DNA from 3 places in the Actinosynnema sp. NPDC002837 genome. Region 1 is predicted to be linked to each of the others. Evidence: riboswitches for the same ligand, from Rfam matches in the RefSeq annotation. Region 1 holds a riboswitch; each other region holds the start of a gene.
The links. A riboswitch is a leader RNA that binds a small molecule or an ion and turns the genes downstream of it on or off. The one in region 1 is predicted to bind glycine.

Region 1 (9,314 bases):
ACGGCGTCCGGCACGTGGCGCGGCGAGACGCGGTCGTTCGAGGCGGAGTTCCCGAACCCGTGCGTGATGCGCGCGCAGACCGGTCCGGTGTTCGACTTCTGACCCGGCAGGGGCGCAACCCGTGGAGGGCCCGCGACACCGCCGCCGAAGTCGTGGCCCCTCCACGGGGTCCTGCGAAGGTCCTCGGACCTCTCAGGCGACCGTAGGGACCCGAGGACCTGATCGTCAACCTTCTTCACATTCGTGAAACGAGGTCGCCGCACCCCTCTGCCCAGACCATTACCGGGTGAACACCTCCTTGAGCCATCCGAGTGATCGGATCTCTGGTTCTGGGTGCGCACCGTCTCAGGCAGACCGTTCTATCCTCCGCGCGAACCGCTTGGGGGAAGACGTATGGGTGATTTCCTGCTGTACACGATCGCCGTTCCGGTGACGTTCCTGTCCTTGGTGCTCGGCATGGCCCTGGCCGCGCGCCGCATCCTCGGGCTCCACGTCGGGCTCATCCGCACGACGCTCGCGTGCATGGTCGGCCTGTCGGCGAGCGAGGCGGCGCTGAACGCGATGCCGGGCCCGGAGACCACGCCCGCGCTGGCGACCGTGCAGATCGGCGTCGCGCTGCTGATGATGATCGCGCTGCTCACGTTCGCCGAGATCGTCGTGCCGACCGGCTCGATCCCGCCGCCGACCGAGTGGTGGCGCGCGCTGCGCGGGCGGGTCTCGCGCACCCGCCGCTACTCCCGGATCACCGCGATCGCGTTCCGCCACGGCCTGGGGCCGTACCTGCGCGGCCGGGAGCGCACCGACACCCGGCTGGCCCGGTCGCTGCGGCTGGCGCTGGAGGAGGGCGGCGTCACGTTCGTCAAGCTCGGCCAGGTGCTGTCCACGCGGCCGGACCTGCTGCCGCCGGACGTGGTCGACGAGCTGGCGCTGTTGCAGGACAAGGTGCCCGCCGCGCCGTGGCCGGCGGTGCGCGAGGTGCTGGTGGCCGAGCTGGGCCTGCCGCCGGAGGAGGTGTTCGCCGAGTTCGACGAGCGGCCGATCGCCGCCGCGTCGGTCGCGCAGGTGCACCGGGCGCGGCTGAAGTCCGGCGAGGACGTGGTGGTGAAGGTGCAGCGGCCGGGCGTGCGGCGGGTCGCCGAGGGCGACCTGGACATCGTGAACCGGCTCGCGTCGACGTTGCACGACAAGACCCGGTGGGGCAAGGCGATCGGCGTGCGCGACCTGGCCGCCGGGTTCTCCGCCGCGTTGCGCGAGGAGCTGGACTTCCGGGTCGAGGCGCGCAACCTGGCGGCCGTGCGGGCGGCGTCCGACGGCAACGACGTGGTGCTGCCCGCCGTGCACGAGGACCTCTGCACGGCACGCGTGCTGGTCATGCAGCGGCTGGACGGCGCGCCCGTGCGGTCGGCGTCCCTGGAGTCGGTGGACCGGGACGCGCTGGCCCGCACGCTGCTGGACGCGCTGCTGCGCCAGGTGATGCTCAACGGCGTCTTCCACGCCGACCCGCACCCCGGCAACATCATGCTGCTGGGTGACGGCCGGCTCGGCATGCTGGACTTCGGCTCCGTCGGCCGGATCGACGCGCAGCTGCGCGCGGCGCTGGGCAAGCTGCTGCTGGCCATCGACCACGGCGACCCGGCCGGCCTGCGCGACGCGCTGCTGGAGCTGGTGGCCCGGCCGGACGAGATCGACGAGCAGCAGCTGGAGCGCGCGCTCGGGCAGTTCATGGCACGGCACCTCAGCACCGGGATGCGGCCGGACGTGGAGATGTTCGGCGACCTGTTCAAGCTGGTCTACCGGTACGGGCTGAGCATCCCGCCGGAGATCGCGGCGGTGTTCCGGGCGCTGGCCACGGTGGAGGGCACGCTGGCCGCGCTGTCGCCGGGGTTCAACATCGTGGTCGAGTCGCGGTCGTTCGCGGACAAGCAGTTCAGCGCGCACCTCACGCCGGAGTCGCTGAAGCGCACGGTGACCGAGGAGCTGCACGCGCTGATGCCCATGCTGCGGCGCCTGCCACGACGGGCGGACCGGATCTCCAGCGCGTTGGAGCAGGGTCGGCTGGGGCTGAACATGCGGCTGTTCGCCGACGAGCGCGATCGGCAGTTCATCGTCTCGCTGCTGCACCAGGTGATGCTGACCGTGCTGGGCGCGACGGCGGGCGTGATGGCCGTGCTGCTGCTGGGCGCGGACGGCGGGCCGCACGTCGGGCCGGACCTCTCGCTGTTCCAGGTGTTCGGCTACAACCTGCTGGTCATCAGCGTGCTGCTCGGGCTGCGGGTGGTGGTGACGATCTTCCGGCCACGCGGTTGACGCGGTTGGTTTGCGGTGCAAACCTGACCGGGTGGCAGACCTGCTGGGTGACCTGGCCGAACTGCGCCGTCGGGCGCGGGAGGACCGGCACGCCTACCCGTTCCCGCTGCTGTTCTTCGGCGTCGCGTCGTTCCTGGCCGTGCCCCTGTACGCGCCGTCACCGGGGGCCGCGGCGGCGTGGAGCCCGTTGACGGTGCTCGGCGCGCACCCCGAGGTGCGGCACCCGACGCTGCTCGGCCTGTACTGGCTGGTCGTGCTGGTGGTGGGCGGGCTCGCCACGGCGTGGTGGTACCGCAGGCGCGGCGCGAGGGTCGGCATCGAGACGTCCACGGCGGGCTACCTCGGCGCGTTGGCGATCGGGTTGAGCGCGCCGGTGGTCGGCGTGGTGCTGGCGGTCGTCCTGCCGGGTCACCGCGTCGGCGCCTCCTGGCCGTGGTCGGGCACGGCGATCGGGCTGATCGTGCTGGCCGTGGCCACCGTGCTGTGGCGCCGCCGCGCGCCGCTGGTGCCGACGGCGGCCGCGGCGGTGCTCGGCACGGCGGTGCTCCAGTACGACCAGGGCCCGATCGGGCAGTTCATCGCGATCGGCCTCGGCCTGGTGGTGCTGGCGGCGGTGGAGCGCAGCACCCGGTTCACCACCATCACGGCGGGGTACCTGGTCGCGCTGTGCGTGTCGGCCGGCTTCACGCCGCCGGCCGCGGTCGACCCCGGCACGTGGTCGTTGGGCAGCGTGGTCGTGCTGCCCGGGTTGGTGCTCCTCGTGGGCGGTGTGGTGGGCTTGCGGCGTGGCTGAGCACCCCACCGCGTCGCTGGACGACGTGGTGCACCAGAGGCACCGGCTGGGCATCCTCACCGTGGCGGCGGAGGCGAAGCGGGTCGAGTTCGGCTACCTGCGGTCCACTTTGGAGCTGACGGCGGGCAACCTGTCGCGGCACATCGCCGTGCTGGAGGAGGCCGGGCTGGTGGCCGTGGAGAAGGGGTACGACGGCAAGCGGCCGCGGACGTGGGTCGGCGTGACGGCGGCGGGGCGGGCCGCGCTGGCGGCGGAGATGGCGGCCCTGCGGGCGCTCGTCGAGCGGCACGTAGCCTCGCAGCCATGAGCATCCACGACATCCCGCTGCGCACGCTGTCCGGTGAGCCGTCGAGCCTGGGCGCGTTGGAGGGCAAGGCCTTGCTGGTGGTGAACGTCGCCTCGAAGTGCGGGCTGACGCCGCAGTACCAGGGCTTGGAGCGGTTGCAGGAGCGGTTCGCGGGGCAGGGGTTCTCCGTGGTCGGGTTCCCGTGCAACCAGTTCGCCGGGCAGGAGCCGGGCACGGCGGAGGAGATCGCCACGTTCTGCTCCACCACGTACGGCGTGACGTTCCCGCTGTTCGAGAAGGTCGAGGTGAACGGCCCGTCCCGGCACCCGCTGTACGCCGAGCTGACGTCGTTCGCGGACCTCGACGGCGCGGCCGGCGACGTGCAGTGGAACTTCGAGAAGTTCCTGCTCGCCCCGTCCGGCGAAGTCGTCGCCCGGTTCCGGCCGCGGACCGAGCCGGAGGACGAGGCGGTCGTCAAGGCCATCGAGTCGGTGCTGCCTTGACCGCGCGGGCGGAGTTGGAGCGCCTGGCCCGGCAGGCGCGCGACGAACTGGCCGCCGCCGGCCTGCCCCTGTCGCACGAGGGGCTGGCGCCGGACCTGCAGTGCGGCGTCACGGTCCGGGTGACCATGTGGGAGCCGGACGACGGCGTGGTGCACGCGGACTGGCGGCCCAGCCCCCGGCTCAGCCGGGTGGCGGTCGACGCCCTGCGCCACAAGCACCTGGACCACCCGGCCCTGCACCGGCAGGGAGCCGTGTCGCAGGCCATGGCCGACGCCGTCATCACCATCCTGACCGCCGTCGGCTTCACCGCCCGGCACACGACGAACGACTACCTCCCGTACGGCGTCGACGTCCTCGCCGCACCCGAAGGCCCGCCCGCGTGGGCGGTCCACGACGACGAGCTGACCATGCCGGGCTGGTCGGGGTGACCGAGGCCGGGCCCGCCCTCCGCAAGGGCAGCCCCGGCCTCGGTTCAGCACTCGATGACGTTCACGGCGAGGCCGCCGCGGGCCGTCTCCTTGTCCTTGACCTTCATTGCGCAACACCCTGACCAGCACGAATGCCGCCAAGACGTCTTACTGGCCGTCCCCAGGCCGTCACAGCGGAGCAGCACCCTCGCGAAGATCAAGGAAACCGGAAGAATGGGCCGCACACCCCGCCATTCGGTCAGCGTCGCCGGAGTCGTGGTCAACGATTCGGGGCAGGTGCTCGTCATCCGGCGCAGGGACAACGGCCACTGGGAGCCACCCGGCGGAGTGCTCGAGCCGGCCGAGACGTTCGAAGACGGCCTCAGGCGAGAGGTCCTTGAGGAGACCGGCATCTCGGTCCAGGTCGAACGCTTGACCGGCGTCTACAAGAACATGCGACGCGCCATCGTGGCCTTGGTCTACCGCTGCACCCCGCTGGACGAGCCCGACCAGGCCACCACCGAAGCAGCCGAGGTTCGTTGGATGACGCTGGACGAAGTCCGCGAAGCGATGTCACCGGCCTACGCGGTGCGAGTAACCGACGCGTTCGAGTCCGAATTGCACACTCGCGCTCACGACGGCGTGAACCTCCTCCCGTAGCCGCTGCTGAATTCTGCTGTGCTGGATCAAGGCGCGCCGACCTGAGGGCGCGACAGCTGGCAGCAGCAGCAGTCGGGACGATCGCGTGGTCGAGAAGTGTTGTGCGGCATCGAGGTTCAGGCCGAAGACGCGCGAACGGGCTCCACCCCGCGTTACGAGGTGGAGCCCGTCAGGTGCGGCTCAAGATCAGGCCGTCTCCAGGCCGTGGGACGTCAGGCAGTGGCGAGAACCATCGAGCAGCGATGGAAGCCATCCGCCCTGGTCAGCGGCCGGTTATCAGCACTCGATGACGTTCACGGCCAGGCCGCCGCGCGCGGTCTCCTTGTACTTGACCTTCATGTCCTTGCCCGTCTCACGCATGGTCTTGATGACCTTGTCCAGCGACACGAAGTGGGAGCCGTCGCCGCGCAACGCCATCCGCGCCGCCGTGATCGCCTTGATCGACGCCAACGCGTTGCGCTCGATGCACGGGATCTGCACCAGTCCCCCGATCGGGTCGCACGTCAGCCCCAGGTTGTGCTCCATGGCGATCTCGGCCGCGTTCTCCACCTGCTCCGGCGTGCCACCCAGCACCTCGGCCAGCCCGCCGGCCGCCATCGAGCACGCCGAGCCGACCTCGCCCTGGCACCCGACCTCGGCTCCGGAGATCGACGCGTTCTCCTTGAACAGCACGCCGACCGCACCCGCCGTCAGCAGGAACCGCACCACACCGTCGTCGGACGCGCCCGGCACGAAGCGGGTGTAGTAGTGCAGCACCGCGGGCACGATGCCGGCCGCGCCGTTGGTCGGCGCGGTCACCACGCGGCCACCCGCGGCGTTCTCCTCGTTCACCGCCAGCGCGAACAGGGTCACCCAGTCCATCACCCGCAACGGGTCCGTGGCGTAGTGCTCGGCGGCCATCCGCTGCCGCATCTCGGCCGCCCGCCGCCGCACCTTCAAGCCGCCGGGCAGCACCCCGGTCCGCGTGCAGCCGCGCTCGACGCACTCCTGCATCACGTCCCAGATGCGCAGCAGCCCCGAGCGCACCGACTCCTCGTCGCGCCACGACCGCTCGTTGGCCAGCATCACCTCGCTGATCGACAGCCCGGTCTCCCGGCACCGCGCCAGCAGCTCGTCACCGGTCCGGAACGGGTGCCCGACCGGCGTCTCGTCGGGCTTGATCCGGTCCGCCCCGGTGGCCGTGTCGTCCACCACGAACCCGCCGCCGACGGAGTAGTACACCGCCGAGTCGACCACGACGTCACCCGAGTGGGCGGTGAAGCTCATGCCGTTGGGGTGCAGCGGCAACGACTTCCGCCGGTGCATCACCAGATCGGCGTCCTCGGTGAACGCGATCTCCCGCACCCCGGCCAGCCGCAGCCGCCTGGTGGCCCGGATTTCCGCCAGCCGCCGCTCGGCCTCCTCCGGGTCGACCTCCTCCGGCCGGCTGCCCTCCAGGCCCAGCACCACCGCCTTCGGGCTGCCGTGCCCGTGCCCGGTCGCGCCGAGCGACCCGAACAGCTCCACGTGCACCCGGTCGACCGAGGCCAACGAGGGCCGCAGCCGTTGCGCGAACATCATCGCCGCGCGCATCGGGCCCACCGTGTGCGAGCTCGACGGTCCGATGCCCACGGAGAACAGGTCGAACACGCTGATCGCCATGACGTCAGTCCCCGGTCAGTTCCGCGTACTTCGCCGCGGTCAGCAACCCGGACGCGTCCGTCACGGCCACCTTGAACAGCCACCCGGCCCCGTACGGGTCGTTGTTGATCAACGACGGGTCGTCGACCGCGGCCCGGTTGACCTCGACCACCTCGCCGCTGATCGGCGCGTACAGGTCGCTGACCGACTTGGTCGACTCCAGCTCGCCGCACACCTCGCCCGACTTCACCACGGCGCCGACCTCGGGCAGCTCCACGAACACGATGTCACCCAACGACTCCGCCGCGTACGACGTGATGCCGACCGCCACGGGCTCCTGGGTACCCGGCGCCCAGTCCACCCACTCGTGCTCGGGCGTGTACAGCAGGTTGTCCGGAAAAGTCACGACAGCGCTCCCTCACGGCAAGGTCCACCAGAGCCCCACTCTGTCCTGGGACCTGAGAGCTTCACCGACGCCGGAGCGGCGGCTTGCACCGTGGGTGCGCGGACTTGCGCGCTTTCCAGAGTCGCCTCACCCGAGCGGTTCTCGCTGCCTGAGAGTGTGCGGGGTACTTGCTCCTTCGGCGCCCCGGCACGTTCACCGAGGTCTCTCCCGCGCGGGTTCCGGCGCTCCTGGCGCGCCGCGGCCGATGTTCAGTTGGTTGGCCCGCACGCTAGGTGCCGGGCCCGACGGGTGTCAACGCACCGTCGGGCTTGTTCGATCAGCACAGTGGCGCAAGGGTGCGTTCGTGCCGGCCGCACGATGACACCGAATACCCGTTACCGGACCTTTGGTGTAACAACGGCCGAAGGAGCCCACCGTGCGGATCGCCGTCCCCCGCGAGATCAAGAACCACGAGTACCGCGTCGCGCTGACCCCGGCGGGCGCGCACGAGCTGACGCAGCGCGGCCACGACGTGGTGGTCGAGGCCGGCGCGGGCCTCGGTTCGGCCATCACCGACGAGGAGTACCTGGCCGCGGGCGCGAAGGTGCTGGCGGGCGCGGACGACGTGTGGGCCGAGGGCGACCTGGTGCTCAAGGTGAAGGAGCCGATCGCCGAGGAGTACCCGCGGCTGCGCAAGGGCCAGGTCCTGTTCACGTACCTGCACCTGGCCGCCGACCGGCCGCTGACGCAGGCGCTGCTGGACTCGGGCACCACCGCCGTCGCCTACGAGACCGTGCAGACCGCGAACGGCGCGCTGCCGCTGCTGGCGCCGATGTCCGAGGTGGCGGGCAGGCTCGCGCCGCAGGTGGGCGCGTTCTCGCTGATGAAGCCGTCCGGCGGGCGCGGCGTGCTGCCCGGCGGCGTGCCCGGCGTGCACCCGGCGCGGGTGGTCGTGATCGGCGGCGGCGTGGCGGGCCTGAACGCGGCGGCGATCGCCGTCGGCATGGGCGCGGACGTGCAGATCCTGGACACCAACGTGGACCGGCTGCGCCACATCGACGCCCTCTACCAGGGCCGCCTGCGCACCGTGACGTCCAACCGGTACTCCGTCGAGCAGGCCGTCCGCGAGGCCGACCTGGTCATCGGCGCGGTGCTGGTGCCCGGCGCGAAGGCGCCGAAGCTGGTGAGCAACGAGCTGGTCGCCGACATGAAGCCCGGCTCCGTCCTGGTGGACATCGCGATCGACCAGGGCGGCTGCTTCGCCGACTCGCGCCCGACCACGCACGCCGACCCGACCTACCAGGTGCACGACACCGTCTTCTACTGCGTGGCGAACATGCCCGGCGCCGTGCCGCGGACGTCGACCTACGCGCTGACCAACGTGACGCTGCCGTACGCCGTCGCGCTGGCCGACCAGGGCTGGGAGGCGGCGCTGCGGGCGGACGCGTCGCTGGCGCTCGGCCTGAACGCGCACGAGGGCCTGCTGACCAACCTGCCGGTCGCGCAGGCGCACGGGATGACCCACACGCCGCTCGACTTCTGAGGACCCACCGCGAAGGGCCCCGCTCACGTGCTGTGAGCGGGGCCCTTCGGCGAAAGAAAGACGGCCCGCTCAACCAGCCTGGGGGTCACTGGGAGCGGGCCGCGTCGCCAATCTTAGCCGGGAACGGGGGTCGCTGCCCAGTGACCCCACCGATCCGGCCGAGATTCCCACCCGGCGGTGGCGACGCGCTGTGCCCAAACTCAAGCAATCGAGTGAACTTGGGTGATAACGGGTAAGTCACGACGGCCCCGCGACCGATGCACAGGGCGGGAACCCCGCGGCTACCCGGCGGGGTCGTCCGCTCGCGCGGCGCTCTGCCGCGCCACCTCCGATCGGAGCGCAGATGGCTGAACCCGAGGGCTGGATCGACTGCCACGACCCGTTCGGGCGGGACCGGTCGATGACCGTGCTCGTCGAGGACGACCGAGTTCTGCTGGTCGCGCCGCCCGGCGAGTCCGCCGTGATGTCCGTCACGCAGACGCGCAGGCTGCACCGCCTGCTCGACCAAGTCGCCGACAGGATGTGACGGCCGTGGACGAAGCGCTGCGGGCCGCCGTGATGCGCCGGCTGGCGCTGCTGGACGAGGCCGCCGAGACCGGCGAGGCGGACGCCCTCGTGCCGCTCGCGCGGTCCGAGATCCACCGCCTGGCCGACGGCTGGCGGCTGCTGCTGACCGTGCACCAACCGGATCCGGACGGCCGCTGCGGCGCGTGCCCCGGCATCCTGCGGCACAAGAAGTGGCCGTGCCAGGTGTGGACGATGGCCCACCAGCACCTCATCGGCGACGGCCTGCCGCACCGCGAACGCCGC
Region 2 (9,314 bases), on a different contig from region 1:
AGCACGCCGGCGGTTGCCCATGACCTCCCGAGGTGACTTATTAGCTCACCGGCGTGAGCGGGTAGTCCATGATCTCGCCCTCGCCGACGAACCCCAGCCGCGCGTACAGCCGCCGGGCGGTCTCGTTGTCCTGGAACACGCGCAGCTGCACCCGCGCCCACCCGTGCTCACGCGCCCACGCCAGCACGTCGGCGATCAACGCCGCGCCGACGCCGCGCCGCCGGAACTCCGGCATGACCCACATGGAGTACAGGTACAACACGTCCGGGTCGACTTCGTGCGGCACCCCGGCGACGAGCCCGATCGGCTCCGGGTCCTCGGCGACGACCTTCACCCCGCGCCCGGGCGTCACCAGCTCGCGCCACCGCTTCTCGTCGAACGTCCGCTCCAGCGCCAACGTGGAGCCGAACTCCCCGGGATCGCTGCTCAGCGCGGTCAACCGGATGTCACGCCAGGTCGCCCAGTCCTCGGGCCCGAGCCGCCGCAGTCGCATACTCCCAGTGTCCCGCCAACCCCCCGCGAGGTCGCGTCGATCGTTCGCGTCCTCATTCGCCGGCGATCACGCTTTTCGATCGTCGGAGAATCAGGACGCGAACGGTCGACTTCCCGGCGACCTCGCCCGCCGTCTGCGGAGCAGCGGCCATCCAACACTGACTTTTGCGCTCACGATCAACCCCCACGCAGCGCGCTGCGGTCATGGCGGCGCGGGCCGGCCGGTGGGACCGTCGAGGCATGCCGACTCGCCGTTCCGCATGGATGACCGAGGACCTGGACCAGTTGCGCAAGCTGGCCCGCACGTTCTTCGAGAGGGAAGCGGTCCCGAACCAGGAGCGCTGGGCCGCGCAGAAGCAGGTGGACCGGGACTTCTGGCGCCAGGCCGGCGAGGTGGGCCTGCTCTGCCTGTCCATCCCCGAGGAGTACGGCGGTGGCGGCGGCACGTTCGCGCACGAGGCCGTGCTGCTGGAGGAGCAGGCCCGGTGCGGCGACACCGCGTGGGGCAACAGCGTGCACAGCGGGATCGTCGCCCACTACCTCAACGCCTACGGCACCGAGGAGCAGAAGCTGCGCTGGCTGCCGAAGATGGCCTCCGGCGAGTACGTCGGCGCGATCGCCATGTCCGAGCCCGGCGGTGGCTCCGACCTGCAGAACATCAAGACGCGCGCGCTGCGGCGCGGTGACGAGTACGTGCTGTCGGGCTCGAAGACGTTCATCACCAACGGCGCGCAGGCCGACCTGGTGGTCGTGGTCGCCAAGACCGACCCCAGCCAGGGCGCGACGGGCATCTCGCTGCTGGTCGTGGAGACCGCGCAGGCGTCGGGCTTCCGCCGCGGCCGGGTGCTGGACAAGATCGGGATGCACGGCCAGGACACCGCCGAGCTGTTCTTCGACGACGTCCGCGTGCCCGCGGCGAACCTGCTCGGCACCGGCGAGGGCCAGGGGTTCATCCAGCTGATGCAGCAGCTGCCCCAGGAGCGGCTGATCATCGCGGTGGCGTCGGTCGCGGGCATCGAGGCGGCGGTCGACCTCACGCTCGCCTACGTCAAGGACCGCACGGCGTTCGGCCGGGAGCTGATCAAGTTCCAGAACACCCGGTTCAAGCTCGCCGAGTGCGCCACCGAGGCCCGCGTGACCAGGGCTTTCGTGGACGAGTGCGTGCAGGAGCACCTGGCGGGCCGCCTCGACGTGCCCACCGCGGCGATGGCCAAGTGGTGGGCCACCGAACGGCTGTGCCAGGTCGTGGACGAGTGCGTGCAGCTGTTCGGCGGCTACGGCTACATGGCCGAGTACCCGATCGCGCGCGCGTGGGCGGACGCGCGCGTGCAGAAGATCTACGGCGGGACGAACGAGATCATGAAGGAAATCATCGCGAGGTCGCTCTAGTGCCGGGGCCGCTGGAGGGGTTGAAGGTCGTCGAGCTGGCCGGCCTCGCGCCCGCGCCGTTCGGCTGCATGGTGCTGGCCGACCTCGGCGCGTCCGTGGTCCGGGTGGACCGCGTCGGCGGCGGCACGGAGGTGCCCCTGCTCGGCCGCGGCCGGCGCTCGATCGGGGTGGACGTGCGCCGACCCGAGGGCGCCGAGCTGGTGCTGCGCCTGGTCGCGGAGTCGGACGTGCTGGTCGAGGGCTTCCGGCCGGGCGTGACCGAACGGCTGGGCATCGGCCCGGCGCAGTGCCTGGCCCGCAACCCGCGCCTGGTCTACGGGCGGATGACCGGCTGGGGCCAGGACGGGCCGCTGGCCGACCGCGCCGGGCACGACATCAACTACATCGCGGTGGCGGGCGCGCTGGAGCCGATCGGCCGGGCGGGCGCGCCGCCGACCGTGCCGCTCAACGTCGTCGGCGACTTCGGCGGTGGCGGGCTGCTGCTGGCGCTCGGCGTGCTGGCCGCGCTGTACGAGCGGGAGCGGTCCGGGCGGGGGCAGGTGGTGGACGCGGCGATGGTCGACGGCGCGGCGCTGCTGACCACGTTCCTGCACGGGATGTCGTCGGTGGGCGCCTGGTCGGGCGCGCGCGGGACGAACCTGCTCGACGGCGGCGCGCCGTTCTACGACGTGTACGAGGCGGCCGACGGCCGGTTCGTCGGCATCGGGGCGCTGGAGGAGAAGTTCTACGCCGAGCTGCTGGCCGTGCTCGGGCTCGCCGACGCCGGGCTGCCCGGGCGGCACGACCCGGCGAACTGGCCGGAGCTGCGGGCCCGCATCGCCGCGGCGGTGGCGACCCGGACCAGGGACGAGTGGGCCGCGCTCGCTGAGGGCACCGACGCGTGCCTCGCGCCCGTGCTGGCGCCCGGTGAGGCGCCGAAGCACGGGCACAACGCCGAGCGGGGGACGTTCGTCGAGGTGGACGGGGTGGCGCAGCCCGCGCCCGCGCCGCGGTTCGGGCGGACGCCCGCGGCCACGCCCGGTCCGCCGCCCGCCGTCGGCGAGCACACGGCCGAGGTGCTGGCCGGGCTGGGGCTGGGCGAGGACGAGATCGCCGGGCTCCGGCGGTCCGGCGTGATCGGGTGACGGACCCGCGGGCGCGGACCCGATCGGGCCGGAAAAAGGCAAGGGAAATCACCTGAAGGGGTACCGGAAATGAGTGGCAGCCGCGAGCGGCCTTTGTCACGCTCGGTGCGTGCGTCGGCGCAATCAGGTGATGGGCTGTGCAGAGGTGGCAGTGTCTGAAGAACCTCGGTGTCCGTGCCAGGGGGGTGGGCGAGCGCCCGTACCTTGGTGATCGGCGGGACCACCGGTCCCCTTGATCGTCCGTTCGGGTGACTCTCCGTGCGACCCAGGCGTGGTTGCGTGGTGTTCGTGCGACCGGTCGAGGGATGGCGGCGGGTTCGATCGTCATCATCCGGGTGAATGAGGGACCATGGCCGTTGACACGACCGGAGCGGCGCTCGGCCGCCCTGCCCAGTGACACGGACGGAGACCGATCAGTGAACGTCAAGAAGGTGGTGACGCTGGCGGCGGTCGCGCTGGTGCTGTTCCTCCTGATCACCCAGCCGAACGAGTCCGCCGAGGCGGTGAGGACCGCGCTCGGGTGGCTCCAGTCCGGCGCCGAGTCGATCATCACCTTCGTCCGCAGCCTGTTCGCCTAGAGGTCCCGCGGTAACCCCGCGTACTCCCGCTCAATGCGGTCACGATCGGTGACTATGCGCCCCGAACGTTGCACCGTACGGGTGGAATGAGGGCTATAACGCCCTGGTAACAGGGTTTTAGACAAACCAGGGTCTAGCGGTTGTCGGTACCCGCTAATACGGTGCGTCGCATTGGCTGATCTTCGACCGATGAGGAGGCAGAATGGTCGAGGACTCCGGAGTCGACGAGCTGTTGCGGCAGTGGGCGGCTGAGCGCTCGGACGACGCCGAGCTGCAGGAGGTGAACCGGATCAAGGACGCGTGGCTCGCGGAAGCCCCGCCGTCCGCGCCGGGGATCCCGGTGCAGCGGGCGAATGGCGGTCCCCGCGGCCTGGTGAAGGTCGAGTCCGCGGATCCGGCGTACGTGGCGGCGATGCGGAAGCGGGCGCCCGAGGTGCCCGAGCCCCTGCTCGCCGCGGCCGCCAGCTACTGGCAGCTGGTCGGCGACCTGTCCGAGGCGGAGCAGTGGTGGGACGCGGGCATCAGCCCGTTGGACCAGCGCGCTCTGGACTACCGGGCGGCCGGGCTCTCGCCCGCCGACCTCGGTCGTCGCCTCGGCCCGATGACGGTGCTCCAGCACCTGCGTCGGGGTAGTGCGGCGGCCTGGTGCGTGGCCAGGTTGCAGAGGCAACGCCGGGACGGCGTGGCCTAGGTCCGACGAGTCGGGGCGGGCTCCTGCGGTCGAGGAGCCCTTGCCGTCGAGGTGCGGGCTCCCGTGCGGGGAGCCCCAGCCTCGTGCGACGCACGAAGTACTCTTGAGGCGTGCGAGGCCTCATCACCCCCCAGCGCCTGGCCATCGCGGCCGTCTGCCTGGCGTCGCTGGTCGTGTGCTGCGGCCTGGCCTACTGGCAGTGGGAGCGGTTCTCCGAGGCCGGTGGCACGTTCCAGAACCTCGGCTACGTGTTCCAGTGGCCGCTGTTCGGCCTCTTCCCCGCGTTCATGGTGTGGCGCATCCGCAGGCTGGACGCCCGCCGCAAGGCCGAGGCCGCCGCCGGGACGGCGGACGCCGCCGCCGAGGCCGCGCCGGAGCCGGTGGCCGCGCCGCCGCGGCCGGTAGTTACCGTTGAGCCCGTCAGAGCGCCCGTGCGGGACGACGAGGACGAAGAGCTCGCGGCCTACAACCGCATGCTCGCCGAACTCAACGCGCGGGACCAGCGGTGAGCGAAGGTAGGGCGATGAGCGGCGCGTTGACCAGGTTCCGGTTCATGGCTTACGTGGTCGGTGTCGGCCTGCTGCTGCTCGTGGTCGCGATGATCGCCAAGTACGCGGGCGACAGCGAGGGCATGATGCAGGTCGTCGGCCCGGTGCACGGCTTCCTCTACGCGGTCTACCTGGTGCTCACCGTCGACCTCGCGCTCAAGGCCCGCTGGTCGATCAAGGGCACGGTGCTGGTGCTGCTCGCGGGCACGATCCCGTTCGTGTCGTTCTACGCCGAGCGCAAGGTGGTCGAGAGCGTCCGGGCCGAGAAGAGCCTGTGACCGGGGTTGACCCCGCCCGCCGGGCACCCCTAGCGTCTGGCGGTACCAACTGAACACGGCCGTCGATGTCGCGCGGGAGAGTCCCCCAGCGGGGCGCCGAAGGAGCAACTCCTCCCCGGAATCTCTCAGGCACAGGTACCGCGCGACGAAGGCAACTCTGGAAAGCAGGCGCACCCCGGTGCGCCTCGCCCACGGTGCAAGCCGCCCCCACCGGGTGGTGAAGCTCTCAGGCTCATGGCAGAGGGGGAGGCTCACTCGACGAGGAGTCTCCGGTGGACCGTGTCATCCTTTCGCTCGTGAATCGCTCGGACGTGCCCGCCCGTCGACCCGACCGGTCGGCCCATCGGCATGTCCGCACCCAGGGAGGGCCCGCCTGATGGAAAGCCGCCGCACGCCCCTGCACGCCGAACACGAGGCGCTGGGCGCCATGTTCACCGACTTCGCGGGCTGGCGGATGCCGCTGCGCTACGACAGCGAGCTGGCCGAGCACCACGCGGTGCGCACGTCGGCGGGCCTGTTCGACCTGACCCACATGGGTGAGATCCTGCTCACCGGCCCGGAGGCGGGCGCCGCTCTCGACCACGCCCTGGTCGGCCACGCGTCCGCGATCGGCGTCGGCCGCGCCCGGTACACGATGATCTGCGAGGCCGACGGTGGCGTCATCGACGACCTGATCGTGTACCGCACGGGTGATGAGGAGTACCTCGTCGTCGCCAACGCCTCGAACGCCGCCGTCGTGCACGAGGCCCTGGTCGAGCGGGCGAAGGGCTTCGACGCGGTGGTCGCGGACAAGTCGACCGACTACGCGCTGCTCGCCGTGCAGGGCCCGAAGGCCACCGCCATCCTCGCCGGCCTCACGTCGACCGACCTGGCCGCGGTGAAGTACTACGCGTCGTACCCGACCGAGGTCGCGGGCAAGCCCGTGCTGCTGGCCCGCACCGGCTACACCGGCGAGGACGGCTTCGAGCTGTTCGTCGCGCCGGACGACGCCGCGCACGTCTGGCGGGCCCTGCTGGAGGCGGGCGCGCCGCACGACCTCAAGCCCGCCGGCCTCGGCTGCCGCGACACGCTGCGGCTGGAGGCGGGCATGCCGCTGTACGGCAACGAGCTCGGCCGCGACCGCACGCCGTTCCAGGCGAACCTCGGCCGCGTGGTGAAGCTGGACAAGCCGGGCGACTTCGTCGGCCGCGACGCGCTGGCCGCCGTCGCCGAGCGGGGCGTCGAGGAGGTCCTGGTCGGCCTGAAGACCGCCTCGCGCCGCGCGCCGCGGCACGGCTACCCCGTGCTGGACGCCTCGGGCGCCCGGATCGGCGAGGTGACCAGCGGCGCGTTGTCGCCGACCCTGGGCTACTCGGTGGCGATGGCGTACGTGGCCGTCGGCAACACCGAGCCCGGCACCCGGCTGTCGGTGGACGTCCGCGGCAAGCACGAGCCGGTCGAAGTCGTCGCACTGCCCTTCTACAAGCGCACCTCGTAAGGGAGACCCCACACATGTCCGAGCACTTCACCACCTCCCTCGCGGAGTTCGACCCGGAGGTCGCGAACGCCGTCGCCGCCGAGCTGCACCGGCAGCAGAGCACGCTGGAGATGATCGCCTCGGAGAACTTCACGCCGGTGTCGGTGCTCCAGGCGCAGGGGTCGGTGCTGACGAACAAGTACGCCGAGGGCTACCCCGGCCGGCGCTACTACGGCGGCTGCGAGCACGTCGACGTGATCGAGCGGCTGGCGATCGAGCGGGTGAAGGAGCTGTTCGGCGCCGGTTTCGCGAACGTGCAGCCGCACTCGGGCGCGCAGGCCAACGCGTGCGCGATGTTCGCCCTGCTCCAGCCGGGCGACACGATCCTGGGCCTGGACCTCGCGCACGGCGGCCACCTCACGCACGGCATGCGGATCAACTTCTCCGGCAAGCTCTACAACGTGGTGCCCTACCACGTGTCGGAGGCCGACGGCCGCGTCGACATGGCCGAGGTGGAGCGGCTGGCGACCGAGCACCGGCCGAAGCTGATCGTGGCCGGCTGGTCGGCGTACCCGCGCCAGCTGGACTTCGCCGAGTTCCGCCGGATCGCCGACTCGGTGGACGCCTACCTGATGGTGGACATGGCGCACTTCGCCGGCCTCGTGGCGGCGGGCCTGCACCCGAGCCCCGTGCCGCACGCGCACGTCGTGACCACGACCACGCACAAGACGCTCGGCGGCCCGCGCGGCGGCGTGATCCTGACCAACGAGGCCGACCTGGCGAAGAAGATCAACTCGGCGGTGTTCCCAGGTCAGCAGGGCGGCCCGCTGGAGCACGTGATCGCGGGCAAGGCGGTGGCGTTCAAGCACGCCGCGTCGCCCGAGTTCGCCGACCGCCAGCGGCGCACGGTCGAGGGCGCGAAGATCCTCGCCGAGCGCCTGTCGCAGGCCGACGCGGCGGCGGCCGGTGTGAAGGTGCTCACCGGCGGCACGGACGTGCACCTCGTGCTGGTGGACCTGGTGGCGTCCGAACTGGACGGCAAGCAGGCCGAGGACCGGCTGCACGAGGTGGGCATCACGGTCAACCGCAACGCGGTGCCGAACGACCCGCGGCCGCCGATGGTGACCTCCGGCCTGCGCATCGGCACGCCGGCGCTGGCCACGCGCGGTTTCGGCGCGGCCGACTTCACCGAGGTGGCGGAGATCATCGCGGCGGCGTTGCAGCCGTCACCGGACCTGGCCGAGCTGCGGGCGCGGGTCGAGGTGCTGGCCGCCAAGCACCCGCTGTACCCGTCCCTGTGAACGACGCCACGAAATAGCTCGCGCTTACTGGAGGTTGTCCCGTGCGCAACCCGCGTACGGGACAACCGAAAGAGGCACCATGACCGCCACCCTCGACACGCTGGCCCTCCCACGCGAAGCGCAGGACCTGCTGTTCCGCGAGGCCCGCACGGCGAACGCGTTCACCGACGAGCCGGTGACCGACGAGCAGCTCCGCGACGTCTACGACCTCGTGAAGTGGGGCCCGACCGCGATGAACAGCCAGCCGCTGCGCGTGCTGCTCATCCGGGGCGAGGACGCCAAGGCCCGGCTCGCGCCCCACATGGCGGAGGGCAACCGGGCCAAGACCCTGGCCGCGCCGGTGACCGCGATCCTGGCGGCCGACACCGACTTCCACGAGCACCTGGCCACGACGTTCCCGCACTACCCGGGCGCGAAGGCGGCGTTCGCGGACGACGCGGGGCGCACCGAGGCGGCGAAGACGAGCGCACTGCTCCAGGCCGGCTACTTCATCGTCGGCGTCCGCGCGGCGGGCCTCGCCGCCGGACCGATGAGCGGCTTCGACGCCGAGGGCGTGCGCGGCGAGTTCTTCGCCGGCACCAACCAGCTGCCCCTGGTGATCGTCAACATCGGTCACCCGGACCACTCCGGCACCCACCCGCGCAACCCGCGCCTGGACTTCGCCGAGGCCGTCCGCACCCTCTGACGCCACTTCGAGCCGCACGGTCCGCGATGCGACGCCCTGATCCCCCGGCCAACCCCGGGCCGGGGGATCAGGGCGAGGCACAGTGGACTAGGCGGCGGGCGGCGTCACCCCCGGCGGCAGGCACTCGACGTTGCGCTTGCCGTCGGGCTGCACCACGAACCACGTGCCGCCCACGCCCTGGCCCTTCCACTGGCCGGGCGCCTCGTCCTTCGCGTAGGTGTAGAGCGGCCAGCCGTCGAGCGTCACCTGGTCGGTGCCGTCGGCCCGCTTCACCGTCGACACGAGCGCCGGGTCGACGCCCTGCAGCTGCGGCTTGCCGTCGGACAGCACGGGGGGCCACGTCACGGCGCACTGACCCTCGCAGTTGGACTTCGCCGGGTCCGGCGTGTCCTTGTCGAACCGGTACAGCGTGCGGCCGTCACCGTCCTGCACGACCTCGCCCATCTTGGGCACGCTCTTGCCGACCAGCGTGACCTGCGGGCCGGACGGCGCGGGCGCGGCCTGGCCCTCCGGCGCGTCGGCGGCGGGCTCCTCGACAGGCGCCGCCTCTTCGCTGGTCGGAGGGGCCAAGGGCTCCTGAACGTCGCCGTAGTCGCCCTGGGCCGCGGCGCCGACCTGCTCGGTCTGCGCGACCGTCCTGCCCTGCAGGCCGGTGGCGTTGGAAGTCCACATGACCAGCGCGAGCACGGCGGCCATGCCACCCGCGACGGCGATGGCGATGCGGTTTCGTCGGATCACACTCAACTCCTCCTCGGTCCGTCGATCGCTCCAC
Region 3 (9,314 bases), on a different contig from region 1:
GACGAGGTGATGGTCGACCGCAGCGCGACCGGCACCACCGTCACCCTGGTCCTCGGTCCGCGCCACCGCTCTCGCGGCACGTTGCTCGCCGTACCGCCACCGGTCGACCCGGTGGACGTGACGGCCCGTGACGGCTGGGTGGAAGTGCACGTTCGCGGCGACGTCCCGGCGCACGCCGCGCCCGCCGTCCGTCGCCGCATCCTGACCGCCGCACGGGGCGGGACCGTACCGGTGGTCGTCGACCTGCGCGCGTTGGGCGAGCGCAGCGAGGGCCTGATCCGCAGCCTGCGCGCCGTCGCCGACGCCGCCGCCGCGGCGGGCAACCGGGTCGTCGTGCGCGCACCCGAAGACGGCCACGCCCGCCGCGCACTCGTCGCGGCGGGCGTGGACCAAGTCGTCGACCTGGTGCCGCACGTCTAGCCCCGGTCCGTCATCGCCGGCTCAGCGGGACTCGTCGGCCTCCAGCGCCTGGTCGACCGACTCGAAGACGCTGAACACCTCGCCCAGGCCGGTCGCGGCCAGCGGGCGGGTCACGGCGCGCTCCACCGCCACGACGCGGAACGCCGCGCCACGGCGCTTGGCGTGCTGCGAGGCCTCCACCAGCACCGCGAGGCCGGCCGAGCCGAGGAAGCTGACCCCCGACAGGTCCAGCACCAGGGCGCTGCCCGCGTCGAGGTGCTGCAACGCGCCCGCCCGCAGTTGCGGCGCGGTGAGCATGTCGATCTCACCGCTCACCGCGAGCACGGTGACGCCTTCGGCCGCGGTGCGCGCGGCGAGTCCGAGCTGCCCGGCCCGCGGGCTCTCGGCCGCGGCGGACTCGGCTCCGCTCGTCGCCACGACGTCCGGATCCTGAACCGTCACGAGGCACTCCTCTTCAGCTGGAACCGCTGGGTGGGAAGCCCGGACGCACCAAGTGTGCGCGCACTACAGAACAGCAGCGTGGCGGAAACGTTTCCCCGCTAGCCGGACTTCCCGGCGCGGCTGTTGGCTCAACCGCTGCGCCACCCACCGTACGGAGCCGGTCGCGACACCACAAGCGCGTGGGTGGCGCCCTGATAGGCACCAGTGTAATGCGCTGTTCGGTGTGCGGTGGACGACGCACGGTGAACGGTTTGGGGCCGCCGGGGCCGGTTACACCTCGAGGGAAGCGTTCCCGCCCGTGGCGCGCAACTGGGCGACACAACCGCCCGCCGGCCGGAATCGGGCATGAATGAGGAGGTGGTCTCGACCACAGTCGCGCAGAATCGGGTGACGGGGATAACGCCGCGAGAGCCGTGAGCGACAACCCTGGTGGAGGGATTTCACATGAGCACCAGAACGGAAACCGAGTCCGAGCCCGCGAAGCGCGGGGCGGCGCGTGCCGGCGCCACAGGCGCGGCGGCGCTGCCCACAGCCCCCTGCAGCGTGGTGTGGAGCAAGGGCCACGCCTACGTGCTCGAAGGTTTCCGGGCCCGCTGGGTCGGCGTCGACGACCGAGGTCGTCCGCAGGCGCTCAGCGGTGACGAACTGCAACGCCGCGGCTGGAGCCGCACCCGTTCGAACAACTGAACGAGCCCGCGAGGGGTCGCACCGCGAGTCGACCACCGGGGCACGCCGGGCGGCCATCTACAGTGCGGACGTGTCGCACGATCCAGCCGACCGGCTGCTGACCATCCCGAACGCGCTGAGCGTGTTGCGGCTGCTCGGCGTGCCCCTGTTCCTGTACCTGCTGCTCGGGCCGCACGCCGACGGCTGGGCGCTGGTCGTGCTGGTCGCGGCGGGCCTGTCCGACTGGCTCGACGGCAAGATCGCCCGCTGGCTCGACCAGGCCAGCAAGCTCGGCGCCCTGCTCGACCCGGCCGCCGACCGCCTCTACATCCTCGCCACGCTGGTCGCGTTCGTCGTGCGCGGCATCGTGCCCTGGTGGGTGGCGGCGGTGCTGGTCGGCCGCGAGCTCGTCGTCGGCGTCTGCCTGCCCGTGCTCCGGGCCCGCGGCTACGGCCCGTTCGAGGTCAACTACCTCGGCAAGGCGGCCACGTTCAACCTGCTCTACGCGTTCCCCATGCTCCTGCTCGCCCAGGGCGCCTCCACCGCCGCGCAGATCGCCCGTCCGGTTGCGTACGCGTTCATGGTCTGGGGAGGAGCCTTGTACCTGTGGTCAGGCGTGCTGTACGTCTACCAGTTCGGCCTCGCGATGCGGCGACGGCCGGGTGTCGCGCCGGCCTGAACGTCGACGTGGGAAGATCCGGCGGAGCGTTGATCCACCGTCATTGAAGGAGCACACCGCGGTGATTCCCGAGGAGCTCAAGTACACCGAGGAACATGAGTGGGTGCTGCGCACCGGTGAGGACACCGTGCGCGTGGGCATCACCGACTACGCCCAGGAACAACTGGGTGACGTCGTGTTCGTCCAGCTCCCGGAGCTCGGCGAGCAGGTCGCGGCCGGGCAGACGCTCGGCGAGGTGGAGTCGACCAAGAGCGTGTCCGACATCTACGCGCCGCTCGCGGGCGAGGTCGTCGCCCGCAACGACTCGCTCGACCAGCAGCCCGACCTGGTGAACTCCGACCCGTACGGCGAGGGTTGGATGGTGGAATTGCGGCTGGAGGACCCGTCCGCGGTCGACGACCTGCTCGACGCCGCCGCGTACCAGGAGCTGGTGGCACAGGGGTGACGTCGATCTTCCGGCGGCTCTTCGGTCGGTGGGGGAGCCGCTCCTCAGACCAGGGTTCGGGCACGATAGGTTCTAGCGGTCTCGACGGTTCCAGCAGCAGGAGGAGAGCTCAGGTGAGCACGAACGACGGGCCAGGCGTTCCGCCCGAGCAGTCCCCGGAGCGGACCTCCGTTTTCCGGGCCGACTTCCTCGCCGAGGTCGAGGGCGCCGAGGCGCCCGCCCAGGAGCCGGCCGTCGCGGGTGTCGACGCACTGCCCGCCGGTTCGGCGCTGCTCGTGGTCAAGCGCGGCCCCAACGCGGGGTCGAGGTTCCTGCTGGACCGCGACACGACCAGCGCGGGGCGGCACCCCGACAGCGACATCTTCCTCGACGACGTGACGGTCTCCCGCCGCCACGCCGAGTTCCGCCGCGAGGGCGGCGAGTTCGTGGTCATCGACGTGGGCAGCCTCAACGGCACCTACGTCAACCGCGAGCCCGTCGACCAGGCGGTGCTGGCGAACGGCGACGAGGTGCAGATCGGCAAGTTCCGCCTCGTGTTCCTGACCGGTCCGGGCGCCGGGGGCCAGGGGGCCTGAGCGATGGGGCTCCGGTGACGGCGGCCGGGCGGCCACGCGGGGGGTTGAGCATCGGGGCGGTGCTGGCGCAGCTGCGACCCGACTTCCCCGACGTCACCATCTCCAAGATCCGATTCCTGGAGTCGGAGGGCTTGGTCCGCCCGGCGCGCACGGCCTCGGGGTACCGGCAGTTCACGTCCGCCGACGTGGACCGCCTGCGGTACATCCTGTCCGCTCAACGGGACAGGTACCTGCCGCTGAAAGTCATCAAGGAGCAGTTGGACGCGGCCGACCAGGGCGCGTCGAAGGCGATGCGCGCGGTCGACCTCGCACCGGCCGCCGGGCACCGGGTCACCCGCGAGGACCTGCTGGCGCGCGCGGGCATCGAGCCTGGCGTGCTGGCGGACCTGGAGCAGCACGGCCTGATCAGGCCAGGTGCGGGCGGGTTCTACGACCACGAGGCCGTGCAGATCGCCTCGACCGTGCGGGCGATGGCCGAGCACGGCCTGGAGGCCCGGCACCTGCGCCCCTTCCGCGCCGCGGCCGACCGCGAGGTCGGGTTGGTGGAGCAGGTCGTCGGCGCGGCCCACCGCTCACGCGACCGTGACGACGTGGTGCGGGAGTTGGCGGCGCTCTCCGTAACGCTGCACACACTCTTGGTGAAGGTCGGTTTGCGAGAGGTCGTCGGACGACCTGTTTCGCCGAGGTGAACACGTGTCCGCATCGTGATCCGAAGCGGGCGGGCGGTTGCGCACAGGGCCCGCTTGGCGGGTAGCGTCGAAAGAGTACGTGGGGGATCCTCGTTGGTAGCGGGGACGCCAGAATTTCAGCGCGCTGAGGGAGGCGAGACCCGATGAGCGAAATGCGCGTCGTCGGCGTGCGGGTGGAACTGCCCGCCAACCAGCCGATCCTGCTGCTGCGCGAAACCGAGGGCGAACGGTACCTGCCGATCTGGATCGGATCGGTCGAGGCCACGGCGATCGCGTTGGAGCAGCAAGGTGTCCGTCCTGCCCGGCCGTTGACGCACGACCTGCTCAAGGACGTCATCGGAGCCCTCGGCCGGCAGCTGGAGCAGGTGCGGATCACGGACTTGCAGGAAGGCACCTACTTCGCGGAACTCGTCTTCGACGGCGACATCCGCGTGTCCGCGCGGCCGAGCGATTCGGTGGCGCTGGCCCTGCGGATCGGCGTGCCGATCCACGCGGAGGAGTCGGTGCTGGCGGAGGCGGGCCTCATCATCCCGGACGAGCAGGAGGACGAGGTCGAGAAGTTCCGCGAGTTCCTCGACTCCGTATCGCCCGAGGACTTCCGCGGCGCCGACACGTAACCGTCCGCCCCCACCACGCCCTGCCTACCGGCACGGCCCCGGCACACCAGAGCACGCCTCCCCACAGCCGTCCACTGACACGCCCTTGCCCACGCCCTTCCCGAAGGAAGGGCTTCGTGTCATCCCGCCGACCTGGCTCCGCCCTACCGCGCGTGTCAAGGGGGCTGTGCGTCCCTTGCCCGCCCGTCCACCGATGCCTGCCCCCTTGATACGTGTGGTAGCCCGTAGGGAGGTCGGTGGGATGACACGAAACCCGCACCACAACGGACCCGGCGCGTACCCACCCACCCCGCCGTCATCCTGCTGATCTGCCCGTCCGGCGAGGACATGCTTTTCAGCCTGCACGCACCCCCGCCGCACCCCGCCGCACCCCTACCGCCTGGGACCGCACACCACTACCCCGGGCCTCACACCAACCTGCCGCTTGCGGACAAGCGGGTCGGGTGCTTGACAAAACCAGCCCGTCACCGATCCGTCGAACCGCTCTCCACCACGCCCCGCGAAGGGCCGCGCCCAAGGGCCCCACGCCGTCAACGGCCCCTCGCGAGCGTGTGCGGTGCGTTGTGGATCAACCCCGCGTGCCACCTCCAGGTGTCACGCCTCTGGGTTACACAACGTCAACCTTCGTCCGCTAAACGATCACTAAACGTCACCCGAATGGCTTACGACAGGCGACTCTCTCAACCTCAACCTCACGTTGAGGCAAGACACGCCCAGCGCGTCGCGTTGACCTGCCCCCTACCCGGTCTTACCGTCGAACTCAGGTGAATTGCCACGGTGTGATTCGGGCACCGCGGCGGCTTCACGTTGGTCGCCGGTCGTCGTGACCGGACCGAGGGGAGGCAGGCGTGGTCGAGGAAGCGCCCATCCGGGCCGGATCCGGCGAACAGGGTGAGCTGTTCCCGGACTCCTCGCTGCCGGACGAACTGGTCGGGTACCGCGGCCCCGCCGCGTGCCAGATCGCGGGCATCACCTACCGCCAGCTGGACTACTGGGCGCGCACGGGGTTGGTCAACCCGACGATAAGGAGTGCCCACGGCTCCGGCAGCCAACGGCTCTACTCGTTCAAGGACATCCTGGTCCTCAAGGTCGTCAAGCGGCTGCTGGACACCGGTGTCTCGTTGCAGAACATCCGGGTCGCGGTCGACCACCTGCGCCGCCGCGGCGTGCAGGACCTGGCCCGGATCACGCTGTTCAGCGACGGCACCACCGTCTACGAGTGCACGTCGCCGGAAGAGGTGGTCGACCTGCTCCAAGGCGGCCAAGGGGTGTTCGGCATCGCGGTCTCCGGCGCGATGCGGGAGATCAGCGGCACGATCCACGACTTCCCCGCCGAACGCGCGGACGGCGCCGAGATCGTGGAGCCTGCCGACGACGAGCTGTCCCGCCGGCGCCGCACGAGGGCCATCGGCTGACCGCCCGGCGCAAGGCGGCCGGCTGACCGACGTGCTCGCCCGGCGCAACGCGGCCGGCTGACCGGCCCGCACACCCGGCGCAACGCGATGAGATCCACGTCGCGCCGGCGGTACCGCTCACCCACCCGCCGGGTACGATTTCGCGCGTAGTCGCTTTATCCCGTGCGGGAGAGTCCGAGCCAGTCTCGGCGCCGAAGGAGCAAATCCTCCCCGGAACCTCTCAGGCGCAAGGACCGTGCGGGTGAGACGCCTCTGGAAAGCGGGTCGGCCACCACCGACCGACCCCGCCGACGGTGCAAACCCGACAGCCGGGTGAAGCTCTCAGGCGCCCGCCGGGCAGAAGACAGAGGGGGAGGGCAACGGCAGAAGTCTGTCCGGAGCCCTGGAGGCCAGCACCGATGACGCAGGACCGCATCCCCCTCGCCGCACTCGAGCACGGCACCCCGTTCGCCGACCGGCACGTGGGCCCGCGGCCCGCCGAGCTGGCCCGCATCCTCGACGTGATCGGTGTCGGCTCCCTGGAGGAACTGGCGCAGCACGCCGTCCCCGAGTCGATCCGCGAGCGCGACCTGGTGCTGGACCTGCCCGCGCCCGCCACCGAGACCGAGGCGCTGGCCGAGCTGCGCGCCCTCGCCTCCCGCAACCGCCCGATGACGCAGATGATCGGGCTCGGCTACTACGGCACGACCACGCCGCCGGTGATCCGCCGCAACGTGCTGGAGAGCCCCGCCTGGTACACCGCGTACACGCCGTACCAGCCGGAGATCTCCCAGGGCCGCCTCGAAGCCCTGCTGAACTTCCAGACGATGGTCGCCGACCTGACCGGCCTGCCGCTGGCCAACGCCTCGATGCTGGACGAGTCCACCGCGGCCGCCGAGGCCATGACGCTGGTCCGCCGCGCGGGACGGTCCAAATCGAACAAGTTCGTCGTGGACGCCGACACGCTGCCGCAGACGCTGGCCCTCATCGAGACGCGCGCCGAGCCGCTGGGCATCGAGATCGTGACCGCCGACCTGTCGCAGGGCATCGAGGGCCTCGGCCTCGGCGGCGACTTCTTCGGCGTGCTGCTGTCCTACCCCGGCGCGTCCGGCGTGGTGCGCGACCACGCGGCGGTCGTCGAGGAGATCCACAAGGCGGGCGCGCAGGCCGTGGTCGCCGCCGACCTGCTGGCGTTGACGCTGCTGCGCCCGCCCGGCGAGATCGGCGCGGACGTCGTCATCGGCACCACGCAGCGCTTCGGCGTGCCGATCGGGTTCGGCGGGCCGCACGCGGGCTACATGGCCGTGCGCCAGGGCTTGGAGCGGCAGCTGCCCGGCCGGCTCGTCGGCGTGTCCGTGGACGCGGACGGCTCGCTCGCCTACCGCCTCGCCCTGCAGACGCGCGAGCAGCACATCCGCCGGGAGAAGGCGACCAGCAACATCTGCACCGCTCAGGTCCTGCTGGCGGTGATCGCGTCGATGTACGCGGTGTACCACGGTCCGGAAGGGCTGAAGGCGATCGCGACCCGCGCCCACCGGATGGCGACCGTGCTGGCCGCCGGCCTGCTGGAGGGCGGCGTCGAGATCGTGCACGGCGAGTTCTTCGACACCGTGCGCGCCCGCGTCGAAGGACGTGCCGCCGCCGTCGTCTCCGCCGCGCGCGACCTCGGCGTGAACCTGTGGCAGGTCGACGACGACGTGGTGTCCATCGCGTGCGACGAGACCACCACGCGCGAGCACCTGGTCGCGGTGTGGAAGGCGTTCGGCGTGACCGTCGCGGACGTGGACGGCCTGGACGCCGACACCGCCGACGGCATCCCCGCGGACCTGCGCCGCACCAGCGACTACCTGACCCACCCGGTGTTCCACTCGCACCGCTCCGAGACCGCGCTGCTGCGCTACCTGCGCGCGCTGTCGGACAAGGACGTCGCGCTGGACCGCAGCATGATCCCGCTGGGCTCGTGCACGATGAAGCTCAACGCCACGGCCGAGATGGAGCCGATCACGTGGCCGGAGTTCGCCGACCTGCACCCGTTCGCGCCCGCGTCGGACGCCGACGGGCTGCTGAGCATCGTCGGTGACCTGGAGCGGTGGCTGGCCGAGGTCACCGGGTACGACGCGGTGTCGTTGCAGCCGAACGCGGGCAGCCAGGGCGAGTTCGCGGGCCTGCTGGCGATCCGCGCCTACCACCGCGCCAACGGCGACGACCACCGCGACGTGTGCCTGATCCCGTCCAGCGCGCACGGCACCAACGCCGCGTCCGCCGTGATGGCCGGGATGCGGGTCGTGGTCGTCAAGTGCGACGACCACGGCAACGTGGACATCGAGCACCTGCGTTCGACGGTCGACGCGCACCGCGACGACCTGGCTGCGATCATGATCACCTACCCGTCGACGCACGGCGTGTACGAGGACACCGTGCGCGAGGTGTGCGGGCTGGTGCACGACGCGGGCGGCCAGGTGTACGTCGACGGCGCGAACCTCAACGCGCTGATCGGGTTGGCGCAGTACGGCAAGTTCGGGTCGGACGTGTCGCACCTGAACCTGCACAAGACGTTCTGCATCCCGCACGGCGGCGGTGGCCCGGGTGTCGGGCCGATCGGCGTGCGGTCGCACCTGGCGCCGTTCCTGCCGAACCACCCGTTGCAGCCGTCGGCCGGTCCGGCGAGCGGTGTCGGCCCGATCAGCGCCGCGCCGTGGGGTTCGGCGTCGATCCTGCCGATCTCGTGGGCGTACGTGCGGATGATGGGCGCCGACGGCCTCCGCCGCGCCACCCTCACCGCCGTGGCGGCGGCGAACTACGTGGCCCGCCGCCTGGACGAGCACTTCCCGGTGCTCTACACCGGCGAGGGCGGTTTCGTGGCCCACGAGTGCATCCTCGACCTGCGGCCGATCACCAAGGCGACCGGCGTGACGGTGGACGACGTGGCGAAGCGGTTGGCGGACTACGGGCTGCACGCGCCGACCATGTCGTTCCCGGTGGCGGGCACGCTCATGGTGGAGCCGACGGAGAGCGAGGACCTGGGCGAGATCGACCGGTTCATCGACGCGATGATCGCGATCCGGCACGAGATCGACCGCGTCGGCTCGGGCGAGTGGCCGGTGGACGACAACCCGCTGCGCAACGCGCCGCACACGGCGGCCTCCATCGCGACGGAGTGGAACCACCCGTACAGCCGGGAGGTGGCGGTGTTCCCGGCGGGCACGTCGGCGCCGAAGACCTGGCCCCCGGTGCGCCGCATCGACGGCGCCAAGGGCGACCGCAACCTGGTCTGCTCCTGCCCGCCGGTCTCCGCTTACGGCGGCTGACCACCCGCCGGTCTCCGCTTGCGGCATCTGACCGGTCTCCGCTCACGGCGGCTGACCGGTTCCCGCTCACGGCGGTTGAC

Region 2: linked by a shared signal. The riboswitch ahead of gcvT (glycine cleavage system aminomethyltransferase GcvT) and the one ahead of gcvH (glycine cleavage system protein GcvH) in region 1 are both predicted to bind glycine.
Region 3: linked by a shared signal. The riboswitch ahead of gcvP (aminomethyl-transferring glycine dehydrogenase) and the one ahead of gcvH (glycine cleavage system protein GcvH) in region 1 are both predicted to bind glycine.

What each region holds. Positions count from the first base shown of each region.
Region 1 is NZ_JBEOVG010000063.1:19,100-28,413, forward strand. It holds gene ABTZ99_RS31655 (SSI family serine proteinase inhibitor) at 1-102, shown strand, start outside; gene ABTZ99_RS31660 (ABC1 kinase family protein) at 394-2,307, shown strand; gene ABTZ99_RS31665 (hypothetical protein) at 2,339-3,100, shown strand; gene ABTZ99_RS31670 (transcriptional regulator) at 3,093-3,407, shown strand; gene ABTZ99_RS31675 (glutathione peroxidase) at 3,404-3,889, shown strand; gene ABTZ99_RS31680 (hypothetical protein) at 3,886-4,317, shown strand; gene ABTZ99_RS31685 (NUDIX hydrolase) at 4,531-4,956, shown strand; gene ABTZ99_RS31690 (L-serine ammonia-lyase) at 5,233-6,597, opposite strand; gene gcvH (glycine cleavage system protein GcvH) at 6,602-6,982, opposite strand; glycine riboswitch at 7,108-7,202, opposite strand; gene ald (alanine dehydrogenase) at 7,398-8,504, shown strand; gene ABTZ99_RS31705 (hypothetical protein) at 8,848-9,030, shown strand; gene ABTZ99_RS31710 (hypothetical protein) at 9,036-9,314, shown strand, end outside.
Region 2 is NZ_JBEOVG010000002.1:191,033-200,346, forward strand. It holds gene ABTZ99_RS02310 (GNAT family N-acetyltransferase) at 41-493, opposite strand; gene ABTZ99_RS02315 (acyl-CoA dehydrogenase family protein) at 733-1,881, shown strand; gene ABTZ99_RS02320 (CaiB/BaiF CoA transferase family protein) at 1,881-3,005, shown strand; gene ABTZ99_RS02325 (hypothetical protein) at 3,422-3,583, shown strand; gene ABTZ99_RS02330 (helix-turn-helix transcriptional regulator) at 3,786-4,274, shown strand; gene ABTZ99_RS02335 (hypothetical protein) at 4,385-4,783, shown strand; gene ABTZ99_RS02340 (DUF3817 domain-containing protein) at 4,798-5,100, shown strand; glycine riboswitch at 5,164-5,251, shown strand; glycine riboswitch at 5,253-5,348, shown strand; gene gcvT (glycine cleavage system aminomethyltransferase GcvT) at 5,477-6,577, shown strand; gene glyA (serine hydroxymethyltransferase) at 6,592-7,857, shown strand; gene ABTZ99_RS02355 (malonic semialdehyde reductase) at 7,937-8,542, shown strand; gene ABTZ99_RS02360 (hypothetical protein) at 8,630-9,280, opposite strand.
Region 3 is NZ_JBEOVG010000154.1:1,740-11,053, forward strand. It holds gene ABTZ99_RS43525 (ATP-binding protein) at 1-420, shown strand, start outside; gene ABTZ99_RS43530 (STAS domain-containing protein) at 442-861, opposite strand; gene ABTZ99_RS43535 (hypothetical protein) at 1,306-1,548, shown strand; gene clsA (cardiolipin synthase ClsA) at 1,619-2,206, shown strand; gene gcvH (glycine cleavage system protein GcvH) at 2,268-2,651, shown strand; gene garA (glycogen accumulation regulator GarA) at 2,765-3,226, shown strand; gene ftsR (transcriptional regulator FtsR) at 3,241-3,915, shown strand; gene ABTZ99_RS43560 (bifunctional nuclease family protein) at 4,059-4,532, shown strand; gene ABTZ99_RS43565 (MerR family transcriptional regulator) at 5,381-5,947, shown strand; glycine riboswitch at 6,103-6,193, shown strand; gene gcvP (aminomethyl-transferring glycine dehydrogenase) at 6,346-9,234, shown strand.